DNA from 4 places in the Brevibacillus nigriterrae genome. Region 1 is predicted to be linked to each of the others. Evidence: riboswitches for the same ligand, from Rfam matches in the RefSeq annotation. Region 1 holds a riboswitch; each other region holds the start of a gene.
What was found. Region 1 has a riboswitch for lysine ahead of dapD (2,3,4,5-tetrahydropyridine-2,6-dicarboxylate N-acetyltransferase). Riboswitches for the same ligand answer to the same signal wherever they lie in the genome.
Positions count from the first base shown of each region.

Region 2: linked by a shared signal. The riboswitch ahead of ACPW7N_RS00565 (amino acid permease) and the one ahead of dapD (2,3,4,5-tetrahydropyridine-2,6-dicarboxylate N-acetyltransferase) in region 1 are both predicted to bind lysine.
Region 3: linked by a shared signal. The riboswitch ahead of ACPW7N_RS13040 (aspartate kinase) and the one ahead of dapD (2,3,4,5-tetrahydropyridine-2,6-dicarboxylate N-acetyltransferase) in region 1 are both predicted to bind lysine.
Region 4: linked by a shared signal. The riboswitch ahead of ACPW7N_RS20035 (transporter substrate-binding domain-containing protein) and the one ahead of dapD (2,3,4,5-tetrahydropyridine-2,6-dicarboxylate N-acetyltransferase) in region 1 are both predicted to bind lysine.

Region 1 is NZ_JBNCMT010000009.1:29,999-34,212, forward strand. Features, by position in the region: gene ACPW7N_RS08695 (diguanylate cyclase domain-containing protein) at 1-605, shown strand, start outside; gene ACPW7N_RS08700 (DUF2804 domain-containing protein) at 671-1,678, shown strand; lysine riboswitch at 1,752-1,937, shown strand; gene dapD (2,3,4,5-tetrahydropyridine-2,6-dicarboxylate N-acetyltransferase) at 2,067-2,777, shown strand; gene ACPW7N_RS08710 (aspartate aminotransferase family protein) at 2,845-4,026, shown strand; gene ACPW7N_RS08715 (N-acetyldiaminopimelate deacetylase) at 4,026-4,214, shown strand, end outside.
Region 2 is NZ_JBNCMT010000001.1:99,375-103,588, forward strand. Features, by position in the region: gene pdhA (pyruvate dehydrogenase (acetyl-transferring) E1 component subunit alpha) at 1-177, opposite strand, end outside; gene ACPW7N_RS00555 (alpha/beta hydrolase) at 401-1,123, shown strand; gene ACPW7N_RS00560 (hypothetical protein) at 1,144-1,338, opposite strand; lysine riboswitch at 1,508-1,694, shown strand; gene ACPW7N_RS00565 (amino acid permease) at 1,806-3,230, shown strand; gene ACPW7N_RS00570 (PepSY domain-containing protein) at 3,378-3,887, shown strand; gene ACPW7N_RS00575 (hypothetical protein) at 3,898-4,167, opposite strand.
Region 3 is NZ_JBNCMT010000015.1:110,658-114,871, forward strand. Features, by position in the region: gene ACPW7N_RS13030 (hypothetical protein) at 1-316, opposite strand, end outside; gene uvrC (excinuclease ABC subunit UvrC) at 455-2,275, shown strand; lysine riboswitch at 2,345-2,533, shown strand; gene ACPW7N_RS13040 (aspartate kinase) at 2,756-3,997, shown strand; SAM riboswitch class I at 4,064-4,175, shown strand.
Region 4 is NZ_JBNCMT010000030.1:63,089-67,302, forward strand. Features, by position in the region: gene ACPW7N_RS20025 (amino acid ABC transporter ATP-binding protein) at 1-308, opposite strand, end outside; gene ACPW7N_RS20030 (amino acid ABC transporter permease) at 329-1,069, opposite strand; gene ACPW7N_RS20035 (transporter substrate-binding domain-containing protein) at 1,197-2,036, opposite strand; lysine riboswitch at 2,151-2,334, opposite strand; gene ACPW7N_RS20040 (LysR family transcriptional regulator) at 2,371-3,285, opposite strand; gene ACPW7N_RS20045 (SDR family NAD(P)-dependent oxidoreductase) at 3,405-4,145, shown strand.

The sequences.
Region 1 (4,214 bases):
AGGGCGAACACATCCAGACAGTAGTCGTTTCAAGGGATATTACCGAGCGCAAACTAGTTGAAGACAAGTTAAGTGAAGCACATGAGCGATTCAAGCGTCTCTCAACGATAGATGGCCTGACGCAAATTGCCAATCGTCGAATTTTTGATGAGACATTCGAACGAGAATTACATCGGACAATGGCTGAATCGAAACCATTTACATTAATCATGTTTGATATTGATTGCTTTAAGGCGTACAACGATACGTACGGGCATCAAGGGGGAGATGTTTGCCTCAAAGAAATTTCCCAGGCGATTAATCAATTGATTACGAATGATCGGCATCTGTTTGCTCGGTACGGTGGTGAAGAATTTGCTATCATTTTGCCAGAGGAATCCGAAACGGAAGCTGTCCAAATCGGAGAAACAATTAGAAGAACGGTCGAAGATCTCCAGATCCCTCATGCTAGCTCAATTGTTAGCAGAGTAGTTACTGTCAGTGTCGGGCTGGTCAGTCTTGTGCCTCGTATTGATCAAACAAGAGATGAAATTCTTCATTTTGCTGACAAAGCCTTATATAATGCCAAGGATAACGGTCGCAATTGCTTAATTGCCTATACATAACTCGGCCTCCCGCGAGGCTGAGTTTTTTTTACAAGCATAACATGTGAAAAGGGGGAACGTTGCTCATGGAATTGACGGAATCTGTATACCTGTGTGAAAAGTCAGGTCAATTGAATAAAAATAGCATTGGCTGGTCACGTACACCAAAGCATATTTGCAATTTGAAAGGCAGTTGGCTACGCAAGAAAAAGTGGAATCATTGGTTAATCACATCAGATGTCTTTTTATTTAATGTCACGCTGATTCATCTGGATTACATCGGAATCGCCTTTACGTACGTGTATGATTACGAGCGACAGCAGTTCTGGGAAGAACAGTTGTCTATTCCGTTCGGGATCGGATGTGAGTTGCCTCCATGTGCAGATGATGACTTCACCTTTTCACACCCTCGTCTGTCGTTTTCGAGCAAACAGGATGTTTCCCGAAAAGCAAGAAATCTGGTTGTTAACTCTTTCGGCCGTGATCCGTGGATAAGCGCTCAATTCGTTATTCAACAACCGGATGCATATGAATCACTCAACGTGGTCATTCCCTGGGATCAGCAGCGCTTTCACTTTACTTCCAAGCAGAATTGTCTTCCGGTACAAGGACTTGTACGGATTGGGGATCGAGAATTCCACTGTAAGGAAGGGGTAAGCTTTGCTGCTCTAGATGTGGGGAGAGGAATATGGCCGTACCGCAGTTTTTGGAACTGGGCAACCTGCTCGGGCGAGGTTGACCAAAAAGCATTCGGCTTTAATTTGGGAGCCGGCTGGACAGATGGAACGGGAGTCAACGAAAATGCTTTGTTCCTTGATAACCGTGTCTATAAGTTGGAGGAAGATGTAGTTTTTACATATGATCGAACGAACTTGTTACAACCTTGGCAGATCCTGTCCCAATTATCATCGGATGTGCAAATTGCATTTACCCCGTTTGATCGAAGAATCGTTCGAAACCAAGCAGGAATTTTATCTTCTACGCTGCAACAGGTATTCGGCCACTTCAGCGGCACAGTCCGTACACAGGATGGGGAGCGCATTTCTTTTGATCGGTTGATCGGCTGTGTAGAAGAACATCAGGCAAAGTGGTAAAAAACGGTTTCGTAATTCTTGGTTGTCTGATTCAGATTATTTTGGTAGAGTAATAACAATTGAAATCACAAATGTGATAAATAGAGGTGCGCAACGAAAGAGTATATCTTCTTGGATAAGGAGTAGGGGCTCCAATGGGAAGAGGGAAAGGTCAATGCGCCGAAGTTTGTGCCATCCCCCAGGGCATAAACTGGGGTGTCTGTGAATAACAGCCACCTTGTCACAGAAGAGTTTTTCTCTGTGGAGCGCTATTTATGAATTGCAAGGGAACCATATGCAATGAGTAGATATGCTGCTCATTGCATTTTTTCGGTTTAAGCCCCGAACCATCGTGGAGCATCAGGCTCTGTTCGGTGAATCAATCAAAATATTGTGGAGGATGAGAGAAATGAACATGATGGATGCGAATGAAATTATCAGCTTTATTCAAAAAAGTGTAAAGAAAACCCCGGTAAAAGTACATATCAAGGGTCAACTGGAAGGAATCCAGTTTGGTGAGAATACCAAAACATTTATTACAGGCAATGTAGGCGTGCTGTTCGGCGAGTGGAGTGAAATCTCGCCGGTTCTAGAGCAAAACAAAGACCGCATCGAAGATTTTGTCGTAGAAAGCGACCGCCGCAACTCAGCAATTCCTATGCTCGATACGAAGCACATTCAGGCGCGCATTGAGCCAGGTGCCATCATTCGTGACCAAGTATCCATCGGGAATAACGCAGTTATTATGATGGGTGCGGTAATCAACATCGGCGCTGTCATTGGTGAAGGCACGATGATTGACATGAACGTTGTTGTTGGCGGACGTGGAACCATCGGCAAGAACTGCCATATCGGAGCAGGCGCTGTTGTTGCAGGTGTAATCGAACCACCATCTGCAACTCCGGTAATTATCGAAGACGACGTAGTTGTAGGTGCAAATGCGGTTATTCTCGAAGGCTGCCGTGTCGGTCAAGGTTCTGTTGTGGCAGCAGGTGCGGTTGTTATTGATGATGTACCGCCAAATGTTGTCGTTGCAGGTACACCAGCTCGCATCATTAAGCAAATCGATGACAAAACCAAATCCAAAACCGAAATCAAGCAAGAGCTTCGTCAGCTGTAAGATTGGGTCCCCGGTTAAAGGAGTGAATCCCTTGGAAGATTGGCGTTCATTAGATGAAACATATATCATGTCTACCTATAAGCGATTACCGATTGCCATTGCCAAAGGAGAAGGCAATTACTTGTATGATGCGGAGGGAAAATCCTACCTCGATTTGTTCACAGGACTGGCCGTTAACATTTTGGGACATTCACACCCGGAAGTGATGAAAGCCTTGCGTGAACAAGGTGAGAAGTTTTTGCATATCTCCAACTATTTTTTGAACCCTCCTGCCATTCAACTGGCGAAGCGGTTAATTGATCATACTATCCCGGGTAAAGTATTCTTCGGAAACTCAGGAGCAGAAGCGACAGAAGCTGCGATAAAACTGATTCATAAATGGACGCTGGCCCAAGGAAATGAGAAAAGCGGCATTGTCGTTCTGAAAAACAGCTTCCACGGCAGAACATTGGGGGCTCTTCGACTGACAAGGCAAGCACATGTGTATCAGGATTTCCCACAGCCAACCTTCCCTGTGTATGAAATCGAAGCGGGGAGTATCGAAGCGTTGCGGACGCTGTGTCAGACCGAGAAGCCGGCAGCCATTCTCATGGAACCTGTGCTGGGATCTGGTGGGGTCATTCCACTATCAGATGAGTACCTGCAGCAGGTAGAAGCAGTAGCAAAAGAGCACGGTATTCTTTTCTGTATCGATGAGATTCAAACAGGGATTGGTCGCACAGGAAAGCTGTTTTGCTATCAGCATGCGGGAATTACTCCAGATGTCATTTTGTTCGCAAAAGGTGTCGGTGGTGGGCTGCCGCTCGGTGGAATTATCGTTGGAAGCAAGTTGACGCATCTGTTCCAGCCAGGAGATCACGGGACAACATTTGCTCCGTCTCCGTTAAGTGCGGCTTTGGGCAATGCGGTTTTGGATGTGCTTGAACAGGATTTATTCCTTTTTGAGGCGAATGCGGTCGCAAAGTATTTGTGGGATCAATTGACCGAACTGTCCGCTCAATACCCAAGTCTTTTTTCAGCGCTGAGGGGAAGAGGGATGATGTTGGGGCTGCCAACCAATCTTGCTGCAGAAGAAGTAAGCGCCATTCAACAACACCTCCTGCGAAAGGGGATTTTGGTGGATGTAACACAGAGAACCATTATCCGCTTGCTGCCACCATTGACACTTACCAAAGATCAGGTTGACCTTTTGGTTGGGCAATTGACGGAAGCAATCGAGCAGGTTGTCATTAAGAAAGGAGCAGTCTGATGAGTACGACAGTACATCCTTTCGTTTCGATCCGACGTGAGCTCCATCAAATTCCTGAGCCGGGTTTTCAGGAATTCAAGACACAACAATACCTCTTGAACTACATCAAAAGCTTGCCGCATGACCGCATGGAGGTTGCCACCTGGCGAACCGGGATCCTTGTTCTGGTGAAAGGGAAGAATCCTTCA
Region 2 (4,214 bases), on a different contig from region 1:
GTTCAAGCTAATCGCACGTTGGTCCCACACACGGGTGAAAACCATTTTACGCATCAATTCTTTCAGTTCTTCATCAGTAATTTTCGGCATCATTCCTGGATTGACTACAGTGCCGTCTGGTGCAAGTATTTGGAGTGGAGCAGAATCACGAAGCTTCTCAGCAGTAGAAATACTCAATGAAATCACCTCTTCGTAGGATTAACAAGAATTGTGTACCTAGAAACGAACTGTTATAGTTGCACAAACCATCTGTGTATCTGTATTAAATCAGCTTTATTCAAGCTTATTTCGTTCCTGTTACTATTCATGATAAAATCTGTATCAATAAATTTCAATAACTTTTTTACTCTTTTTTTATTTTTTATATTGTTTATAGTGTTAAACATAGGAGGAATAATGAATGACAAGCTATGTAAACCGCACCATTGTCAAAGAAGAAGTCAATAGTGAACGATTGGGAATTACCCGCTCCTGCAAGGTATATTTGCCTCCCGGGTATAATGAGCTTCTCTCTTATCCAGTGATTTATTGTCAGGATGGCAACGAATTTTTCACGATGGGCCGAATTGCCACGATTGCCAATCAACTGATTCTCGAGGATGACATCGAACCCATGATCATCGTGGGAGTCTCCGTTGAGCGAAGTAAAAGAACCAGCGAATACTCCCCTACCGGTTCACGCAATGATATGTACAAGCGCTTTTTTGTCGAAGAATTGCTACCCTACATAGAGGACCGCTACCCAGTACGCAAAGATATCTCATCCCGAGTCATCGCAGGAGATTCTCTTGGCGGGACTGTATCCTTACATCTTGCTTTGGATCATCCCGAGGTATTCCAGCGAATGATTTCCCTTTCTGGCGCTTTCTTTCAACCGACACTGGATCGCATCCAAGAGACAGATAACCTTTCCTGGCTCAAGTTATGGATGGTTGTTGGGACGGAAGAAACCGAAGTCGAAACCAATATCGGTACCTTCGATTTCGTCGATTGGAATCGTCGGGCCAAGCTTCTTCTAGAAGAAAAACAGGCGCACTTGCACTATTCCGAACAACCGGGACGACACGTATGGGGATTGTGGCAAAATCAGTTACCTGATGCCATTCGCTATTTTTTTGCCTGACAAGAGAAGGTAAAGAAGTTTTATAATAAACCATTAATTTCTTGTATATCTTCATAGCTATACTTCCTGCCATCAGTCAAATGGATACCCTGACTGGTCGTTTGATCAATTTCGCCTGCAACTTGTGTGTCATCCTTTAACACAATGTTGACAATCTTGCTTTCTTCCAGCTTCATTTGTTTGTTTAACAATTCCCTTTGTTTCGCTGAAATCATGGAGTAAATACCTCTCTTTGCATAATGATTGGTAAGCATAGTATCCCAATCCATTCAAAGAATTACTCTGTGTAACAAAAATTCCATTTGACGATTGTTTCATGGACTTGCTATACTGAGCAACGGTATAAAAAGTTTATATATAAAAAAATCCTCATCTGTGTTCTCACGATGAGGTAGAGGTTGCGACAATTATTAGTAGCTGATCGGAGGCTTGGATGGAGCCGATGAAGATCTGTTGAAAGGGAAAGTCGCCGAAGCTTGCTGTTGCCCATTTCACACAGCCTGCTGGGACCACGTCGAACAGACGTGGGACTGTCACAAGGAATACGTCCTTGTGGAGTACTATCTTTTACGTTGAGAACGGATGCGGGTTTGCATAGCAAAAGTGCTGTGGACTCGATTCTCGATTCCCGGCACTTTTTTATTTCCTTTTTCTCTTTATCACTTTATCAGGAGGAAGTATTATGGCTACAAAAAAATGGGGTTTCTGGCTCCTGACTGCATTCGTTGTTGGAAATATGGTGGGCTCAGGTATTTTCATGCTGCCAAGCTCACTTGCCAATACTGCAAGTCCACTGGGTGTTACGCTTGCCTGGTTGCTAACCGGCTTAGGTGTTCTCATGATTGCACTTGTATTTGGTAACTTGTCTGTACGTCGCCCTGAGCTGACAGCCGGACCACAAAGCTATGCACGTGCCTTGTTCACATCACGCCGAGCAGGCAATATGGCAGGTTTCAGTATGGCTTGGGGGTGTTGGATTGCCAACGCTTCCGGTAACGTAGCGATTATCACGACTTTCGCAGGGTATCTCTCTACGTTCTTTCCTATTATGAAAGATGAGCGTGTGCTTTTCACCATTGGCTCTTTTGCTGTTGAAATGGGAAAACTAACTTCGTTCCTTGTATGCAGTGCCCTGCTTTGGGGAATTAATGCGATTTTACTCCGTGGTTTAAATGGTGCAGGTAAATTAAACTTCTTCGCTACTGCGACAAAGGTACTCGGCTTTGGATTATTCATCGTTGCATCGCTTTACGCGTTTAATGCAGCCAACCTGAGCGAATTCTATCTGCCTGTAACCGATGAAGATGGAGTTGTCCATGGACTGGGCAGTCAAATCAACTTGGCTGCGCTCGCTACTCTCTGGGCGTTCGTCGGGATCGAATCGGCGGTTATTTTCTCCGGGCGTGCTCGTTCACAACGTGATGTAAAACGGGCAACCGTCACAGGCCTTGGGATCGCTTTGGCCATCTATATTGGAATTACGTTGCTTACTATGGGCGTTTTGCCACAAGAAGCACTGAAAGCCTCTGACAAACCGCTCGTTGATGCATTAACTGCTGTAATCGGAAGCTCTGGCGGTACGTTGATGGCGTTACTTGCAGTGGCATCTCTATTGGGAACCTCTGTAGGCTGGATTCTTTTAAGTGCAGAGATTCCGTATCAAGCGGCACAATCCGGGATTTTTCCACGTTTGTTTATGAAATCAAATAAGCACGGAAGCCCTTCCGCTTCCCTTATTGTAACCAATGTATTTTCTCAGCTATTTGTCTTCTCTACGATTTCTGGTACAATTGCCGAAGCATTCGCATTCGTGACAGTGGTAGCGACACTTGCCTATCTCATTCCTTACCTCGTATCAGCTATCTATCAATTGAAGCTGGTCATTACGGGACAAACCTACAATCAAGAGCCAGGCTCCCGTGTAAAGGATGGTATCATCGCTTTCCTTGCTGTTGCCTACTCTGCATGGGTAATCAAGAGCGGAACGGCAGACCTCAAAACATTTGGTTTGGGAATCGGACTGTTCTTACTCGGATTTATTCTGTATCCACTGATGAGCGGGTCGACAAAGAAGATCGAACAACCAGCTAATGTTGTCATTGAATAATGGAAGCCATATAAACAAATGCCATCGAAGGTTATCTTTCGGTGGCATTTTTTATATGGCTCTCACGGGCTATATCATTTGTGAGCCTATCACGTTATAGTAGAATCTGTTTTCAAGATAATGATAGAACAGCAAAGAGGTGCAGTAATGAATAAACTAAACAGAAATTTACACCGCTATATCGGCTTGATTGTCAGCCTGTTTTTAATGATGTGGGTGATTACAGGATTTTTGCTTTTCAACGTACCTTGGTATCAAGAAAAAGCCAATGATTTGAAAACCACATCCATCGCTCTTCCAGCTACCTCCTCAGACTACACGATCTCTTATGTTGGTGATGCACTTATCAAAACAGGAGAATATAAATGGGAAGAAATTCGCTCCATTACAAAGTCAGGAGAAAACTTTAAAGTTTATGTCAAACGGGACCCCATCTTGCGTATTACGGTTGATAAAAACGGACAGATAACAGCACTAAAACAAGACCCGATTCTAGACTTATTTTACGGACTGCACGTTGGTGAATGGGAAGATATCAACTATGTAACTTTATTAGAAGTTATTTCAATCCTGGTTGTAATTTTAACAGTAACCGGTTGGGTGTACTTCTTGCCCAAAAGAAAAAAACGGAAACTGAATGTAGCTTCCGATTCATAAGGAACTAGCCCTATTCTTCAAAAAACGGATTAAACTTCTTCCCTGCAAAGGCATCCTGTTGTTTCCGTTTAATAAATGGATTAAAGCCAGTTTCATCTTGTTTATTGCCAAAAGGGGAGCCTGTCGATGAAGAATGGCCCTCTTTTCTTCCCATCATGATCCCAATCTCCTGTTTGATTGCTTCATTACAATCTTTTATATCACGATCGACATCTACATTCAGTTTTTTCAAGTCAATCAATCGATCCATATAGGCGATCAATGTTTCAAAACGTCCCATTTATCCGTCTCCCACTTTATAGATAGTTTTTCTTTCTTATAAATGTA
Region 3 (4,214 bases), on a different contig from region 1:
GGTATGCTCCTTCTTGACCTGTATATCTTCCATAGATGATATAGCTTGAGCCAATCGTAAACCGTTGACCACAATACATAGAATAATCATCAGTCCACACCGTTACTTCGTTGTCGAGAGTGCCTTTCCATACTTGATTCACTTCAATCGTAACCTCATAGCGATTCCTCAGTTGTTTCCAATCTTTCACAGCGAGAACTGTTCCAGAAAACGCAGCAGTTGACTCTTTGAGGGGATTTTCTGGAGTCTTGCAGATACATGCTGATGCAGTTGTTGGATAAACCATTATCATCAAAAGTGGCAACAAGAAAAGCATGAGTGCCCGTTTGATAAAAAGCCCTCCCTTGTATCGTTTTTTGTATATTTTACCATATATTGAATATTCTTAAATCTGGATTCAGTTCGTCCCTCTTTCTGCGTGGGTATTCTAGAAGAAGAACATTTGTGCTACTATATGTATGGTTGTAAATCGTTGAGAGGAGGACAACGGGTGAAGACAATTAAAGATAAACTGGCTGTTCTCCCGGACAAACCTGGCTGTTATCTCATGAAAAATGCGACGGGTGAAATCATCTACGTCGGTAAAGCCAAAGTACTCAAAAACCGGGTGAGATCCTATTTCACTGGAAGTCATGACGGTAAGACACAATTGTTGGTTAGCGAGATAACCGACTTTGAATATATCGTTGTATCATCTGCGATTGAAGCCTTGATTCTGGAATGCAATCTGATCAAGCAATACAATCCCAGATACAATATCCTGCTAAAGGATGACAAAACGTACCCATATATCAAAATCACCAATGAGACCCACCCTCGGCTGGAAATTACTCGCAAGGTTCTCAAGGACAAGGCGAAGTATTTTGGGCCGTATGCCAATGCGGGGGCAGCCCAAGAGGTGAAGAAGCTCCTGGATCGTCTCTATCCGCTGCGCAAATGCCAGACCATGCCGAAGCAGGTTTGCCTGTACTACCATCTTAATCAATGTCTGGCACCTTGCGTCTATGAAGTGGAAAGCCAAGAAAACGAGCGTATCGTTGATGGGATCTGCAAGTTTCTTGACGGCGGGCACGAAGCGATGAAGACGCAACTGACAGAGAAAATGATGCAGGCCGCAGAAGAGATGGAGTTTGAACGGGCCAAGGAGCTACGTGACCAGATTCGCAACATCGAAGCCGTTATGGAGAAGCAGAAGGTAACCTTCACGGATACCGTTGATCGGGACATTATCGGGTTTGCGGTGGAAAAGGGCTGGATGTGTATACAGGTTTTCTATATGCGCAAAGGCAAAATGATCCAACGAGAGACGTCGATGTTTCCGTATTACGGAGATGAGACCGAGGACTTCATGTCGTTCGCTGCCCAGTTTTATTACGAAAAACAGCAGGCACTGCCGAAAGAAATATTGCTTCCGGAACAAAGTGAGCCGGAGCTTCTCTCGGAATGGCTGCATGTGAAGGTGGCAACTCCGAAACGAGGCAAAAAACATGAACTCGTCTTGATGGCAATCGAAAACGCCCGTATCGCCTTGCAAGAGAAATTCGCCCTGATGTCCAAAGATGAAGCTCGGACCATTCAGGCTGTTCACAATCTGGGGCATGCATTGGGAATCGGTGTGCCGCATCGAATTGAAGCTTTCGATAACTCCAACATTCAAGGGACAGAGCCAGTATCCGCCATGGTAGTATTCACTGATGGGAAACCTGATAAGAAGGAGTACCGCAAGTTCAAGATCAAAAGCGTGGATGGCCCTGATGATTACGGCTCCATGCGTGAAGTGATCCGCAGGCGGTATACGAGATTGCTAAAAGAAAATCAACCGCTCCCCGATCTGGTTGTCATCGACGGAGGAAAGGGGCAAATCTCTGCTGCCATGGATATTTTGGAAAATGAGCTGGGGTTATTTATTCCCGTGTGTGGATTAGCCAAGGACGACAAGCATAAAACGGCACAACTGCTGTTTGGTGATCCTCCCGAGCCAGTCGAGCTGAAGCGAGACAGCTATGAGTTCTATCTCCTGCAACGGATTCAGGACGAGGTGCACCGCTTTGCCATTACGTTTCACCGCCAGTCTAGAGGGAAGACAATGCTTAGTTCCCAGTTGGACGATATTCCCGGCATCGGTGAAAAGCGGCGCAAAATGCTGTTCAAACACTTTGGGTCGTTTGCCAAAATGCGGGAAGCGAGCGTGGAAGATTTCCGTCAGCTCGGCATCGGCGATAAGCTGGCTCGTGAAATCATTTCAACCCTTCGCAAGTTGGAAAGCGAAAAGTAATTGAACTTCCAAGCCATCACATGCTATAATCCGTTCTAATTGAATATGAAACCTCACTTCCCTTTATTGGAGTGAGGTAGAGGCGCGAAAACCAAGAGTACCCCCCGAGATGCGGGCATCTGTGAAGGGCAAGGGAAAGGGGAATTCGCCGAAGTGCAACAGACTACCCGAAGTCTGCTGTGCTGGGTCTGTGTTGAACAAGCACAGGACTGTCATCGCCATATACATCCAATATTGCGATGGAGAGCTATCTCACCGAGGATGAAAGAACTGCGTTTATTCGACGTAGTCTTTCTCCGACGTGTCCAAGGGAAGGAGGAACTGGTATGTCCAAGATCAGGGCAGCGACAGGTCAATCCTCGTCGTTGCCTTTTTTGCTATAAATACATGATGATTTGCACACTTTACTAGGAGTTACTAAAACGTACGGGGACCCCCAGAGTTGGGTGGTTAACGATAACGATAAGGGAGAGGAACCAGGTGGGATTAATCGTTCAGAAATACGGCGGTACTTCAGTAGGTACAATCGAGAGAATGCAGCGTGTCGCTGACCGAATCATAGAGACCAAAGAACAAGGAAACGATGTGGTAGTTGTCGTTTCCGCCATGGGCAAATCAACGGATGTACTGGTTGATATGGCCAAACAAATTACTGCGCAGCCTTCTGAGCGTGAAATGGATATGCTGCTCTCAACAGGTGAACAGGTATCGATTGCGCTACTTGCCATGACACTACAAACTAAGGGCTATGAGGCTGTATCGCTCACGGGCTGGCAAGCAGGAATCACCACGGAAAGCTACCATTCGAGAGCAAGAATTCAGGATATCGAGCATACACGTCTCAAAAAAGAATTGGCTGAAGGCAAAATCATCATCGTTGCCGGATTCCAGGGGTTCACTCCAGATGGTGAAATTACAACACTTGGTCGTGGAGGTTCCGATACGACCGCAGTGGCGCTTGCCGCAAGTCTTGAGGCAGATAAATGTGAAATCTTTACGGATGTATCAGGTGTATTTACCGCTGATCCACGGGTTGTGCCTTCTGCGCAAAAACTGGACCGGATTTCTTACGACGAAATGCTCGAGCTTGCGAATCTTGGGGCAGGGGTACTGCACCCTCGTTCAGTGGAGACTGCCAAGAAGTACAGCGTGTGTCTAGTGGTTCGCTCAAGCTTTACAAAAGAAGATGGAACGTATGTGGAGGAGGGGTCTTCAATGGAAACAGGAAGAGTAATCAGCGGGGTAGCACATGATGAGGATGTAGCAAAAATTACCGTGGTAGGAATGCCAGCACAAGTAGGCACACTTTCCCGGCTGTTCAATACGCTTGCGTCTGCACAGGTAAACGTCGATATTATTATCCAAAGCTCCTATGAAGCAAAGGTAACGAACATTTCCTTTACAGTTGCCTCCGGGGACCTGGCGAAAACATTGCAAGTGTTGGAACAAAACCGCACCGAACTGGGTTTTGAGAGTGTAGATCACGAGGAAGAACTGACAAAGGTTTCGATCGTTGGAGCGGGCATGGTGACCAATCCAGGGGTTGCTGCCGAGATGTTCCGTCAACTGGCCGAACAACAAATTTCCATTAAAATGGTTTCTACTTCCGATATCAAAATTTCGTGTGTAATTCCAGCAGCCTATACCAACCTTGCTGTTACAACCCTGCATACGGCTTTCGGGTTGGATGTGGCAGAGCAGGCAGTAGTACACGGCGTATAACATCCGCTCTATTTTCTACATTGACAGGTAAGCCCTCCCAATCGTATGATGAAAACAATTGAAAAACTCTTATCAAGAGTGGTGGAGGGACTGGCCCGATGAAACCCGGCAACCCCGCTTCGGCGGAGAGGTGCTAAATCCAGCAGGCGCATGATTCATGGCGTTTGGAAGATAAGAGCGGGTATCTGGCCAACCGGAACATACACCCCCTCTTCTC
Region 4 (4,214 bases), on a different contig from region 1:
ACTACACAATTACTTAACACATCGTGGTTATTAAACAGGTTAAATTGCTGAAAGACCATGCCTAGATGTCTACGGTACAAGAAAATATCGTGCTTGTCGTCTAAAATATTTTCTCCCTTATAGATAATTTGGCCGCCACTTGGTTTTTCCAATAAATTAATACAACGAAGAAGGGTAGACTTACCTGATCCAGAGGAACCGATGATCGTGACGACTTCTCCTTTGTTCACCGAAAAATCGATGTCTTTTAATACTTCATGTGATCCATAGGATTTATTTAAGTGTTGAATATCAATGATTTTTTCCATATGCTCTCCTCCTTCTCCGATTATTTCGTACTTTCTACCTGCACGTGATGATCGATCATCGTGTAACTGTCAGGGCCGTCTAGCTTTCTCTCGAAATAACGCAAAACCCAAGTGACAAGCAGGGTCATCATGAAATAAACAACACACGCAACGAAAAACGATTCGAAATATCGGAAGTTATTCCCCGCAATGGATTTCGTTGTGAAATACAATTCGGTTACGGAAATGACGTTTAATACGGAAGTATCCTTGATATTAATGACAAATTGATTACCTGTTGCTGGCAAAATATTTCGAACCACTTGTGGCAATACGACATTCACCATCGTTTGAACGTGATTCATCCCGATTGCATGGGCCGCTTCAAATTGCCCTTTATCGATGGATACAATCCCCCCACGAACGATTTCTGCCATGTACGCTCCAGTGTTAATCGCTACGACAATGATTGCTGCAGCAATTCGGTCCATATCAATCCCAAAGGCCAGGGCAGAACCATAATAAATGACCATCGCCTGCACAATCATCGGGGTTCCCCGGAAGAATTCAATATAAATTGTGAGAATGGCATTCACCACTTTGAGAATACCTTTTTTCGCCCCTCGTTCAGGAGCAGGAATCGTACGGATAATCCCTACCAGTAAACCAATGATTGCCCCCAATACCGTTCCGATCAGAGCAATTAGTAATGTCATCCCGGCTCCACGAAGGAACATGGGCCAATTTTCAGCTATGATTTTTACAATCCACTCAAAGCTCATCTTTTACCTCCAATTTCATTCAGAAACACTTCGCTTGAAGCCTTTCCGAAGGTGTTGTCGAGTCCATCATCAGCCAATCAGCATAAAACCGACTGCATGATGGTGCAGCCGGTTTCACTACAAAGCATTATTTTGCTGCTGGTTGATTTTTAATAGCAGTATCCATTAAGCTTGTACGATCTTGTTCTGAGATACCTGCTAGCACTTCATTGATTTTCTTCGTTAATTCACTGCCTTTGGCAATACCCACAGCGATTGCTGTATCATCTTCAGAGGTTGTGAAGCCTTCTTTGAATTCTACCATTGCAAAGTTCGGGTTTGCTGCGGATGCACTGACTGCTTCCGGACGCTCAGAAACGTATCCATCAATCATCCCTGACTCAAGCGCCACTCTCATCGCTGGGAAGTTGTCCATCGCAGGCTGCTGAGCTACCCCTTGAATTTGACTGATGACGGAGTAGTGGAAAGTGTTTAATTGAGCTGTTACTTTTGCTCCGTTGAAGTCCTGGATGGAAGTAGCCCCTTCATACTTTCCGCCTTTTTTCACAACCATCACGAGATTGGATTTATAGTAGTTGTCTGAGAAATCGATCGTTTGTTTACGTTCTGCGGTTGGAGACATCCCTGCGATAATCGCATCGATTTTGCCTGAAGTTAATGCTGGTACTAGGCCGTCCCATTCCGTTTTCACAATCACTAATTCTTTACCAAGAGCAGTAGCAATCTTTTTAGCGATTTCTACATCATACCCACCAGCATATTCTGCATTGCCTTCGATTTTAACGGCACCATTGGAATCATCCATTTGCGTCCAGTTAAATGGGGCATAACCCGCTTCCATACCTACCTTGAATGTTTTACCTTCCTCTGCAGGTGCAGGTGTAGATGCAGGAGCACCACTTGTCCCACATCCTGCTAAGAGCATAATGGCTGAAAGAAACAATGCAATCATTGGTGACTTTTTCATATTTTTTCTCTCCCTTTGTTTTTTGGTTGTTGCTTTTTTACAAAGCAAAAAGCGACCTGAGATAGACTCAGGTCGCACTAAAATACATAGTAGCCCAAATACCTCTCTTTTCCCAAATGAGATAGCACAACTCAATAAATCGGGTAATTTATTGAGACAGTCCTGCAGCTCTTAACTGCAGACCCAGCAAGTAATACGGAGAAATATTACAAGCTTCGGCGACATTTCCTTCTCTTTAGTATCATCGTTTTCTCGAACTCCACTAAAGACTGTTAAATATCGCGCCTCTACCTCACTGATGTAAGTGAGGTCTTATTCAATTACGTTCTTGAGTTTACAATGTTCGATACATTCTGTCAACCTGGGCATTACTTCCTAATTCCTTCTTTAGATAGTTATAAAGCTTTTGACTCGCCAGTTGGAATGGGTAGTCCGATTCCTTGCACAAGATCCCAAATGTCATGTGTATGAGGCTTCCACTGATTATCCTGACCGTTGTCCCCTTCATTTCTGGTTCCATCATAATTTTTGGGATAAGTGCGATCCCTAACCCGCTTTCTACAAAATATTTCAATGCCGTCATACTCCCGATCTCCATCGTATCGAGAGTAACAATCCCTTTTTCCTGTAGTACCATCTCCAATTTCCTACGATATGGACAAGTCACTGATGTGACGAGTAGACGATACCCCAGTAAATCTTCCGGTACAATCAGTTCTTTCTTGGCAAGTGGATGATTCTCTGGCAGTAATGCTATGAACTCTTCCTGAAATAATGACTCAAAATATAAATCAGACCCCAAGCCAGGTGCCGTAGAAAGTGCAAAATCGATTTCTCCTTTGATAATCCGCTTGCTAAGGACCGGGGTGTTCGAGATTTCGACGGAAATGCGGATATTCGGGTACATAGATATAAACTTACTCAGGATACCAGGCAAACGGTAGCTGGCAGTTGGCTCCGTTACCCCAATACGAATATGTCCAGCTTCACCTGATTTCAAATCCAATAAGCTAGTCTGAAGTTGCTCCATATTCTTTACGATTTGTAAGCTCTGGTCGTAAAACAGCCTACCTGCTTCCGTCAGGCTGATTTCTTTGCCACGTACCAGCAACTGAACACCCAATTCAGATTCAAGCTTCTGGATTTGCATTGTGACTGTCGATTGTACATAGTTCATTTCTTGTGCTGCCCGGTTAAAGCTCCCGTATTTCACGATCATTTGAAATGTTTTTAAGGTCTTAAGATCCACGTTCCGTCCCCCTGCAACAATTCAATAATTTTGAACTAACTATTCAATTAGTTCAATTATACAAATAGCAAAATGCGAATTACAATGACATCATCAAACTCAACCGAGGGGTGGTAATGATGAAGCTACAAAACAAGGTGGCAATTGTAACGGGCGGCGGTACGGGAATTGGGAGAGCAACCAGTTTCGAACTAGCAAAACGGGGAGCTACTGTTATCGTAAACTATTCCCGTTCCCATTCGGATGCAGAACAAACAGTGCGTCAGATCACTGATGAGGGGGGACGGGCCCTTGCGATACAAGCGGATGTTTCCCGTGACAACGAAGTCCGATTGATGGTCCAAACGGTGGTGCAGCAGTTCGGTACGGTCGATTTGCTCGTGAATAATGCCAGTATCACCCGGCATATTCCGATGGATGACCTGGAGGCAGTAACAGAGGAAACATGGGACGAATTGTTCGATGTGAATGTAAAGGGCATGTTTTATTGCACACGAGCGGTTGCTCCCTACATGAAAAAGAATCAGCAAGGTGCGATTGTCAATCTTGGGAGTATAGCCGGACAAACCGGATTAGGCTCTTCGCTTCCTTACGCCGTGTCCAAAGCAGCCGTTCATGGGCTAACCAAGTCCTTGGCACGCACACTTGCTCCTGAGATTAGAGTAAACTGTATCGTGCCCGGAGCTGTGGCAACAAGATGGTGGGCAGGCAGGGAAGATCAAATGAACCGTCTCGCTCCTCATCTTCCTTTGCAGCGGATAGCCACTCCCGAAGATATTGCAGCGATGATCTGCACAACCTTGGAGCAGGAAGCAATAACTGGACAAATCATTACTGTCGACTGTGGTCAGACTTTGTGAACAGTATCTTGAGGCATGACGCCAGAGAATCTTCGTCAGGCCCACAAGTTATTGGAGAGCAACACAGCG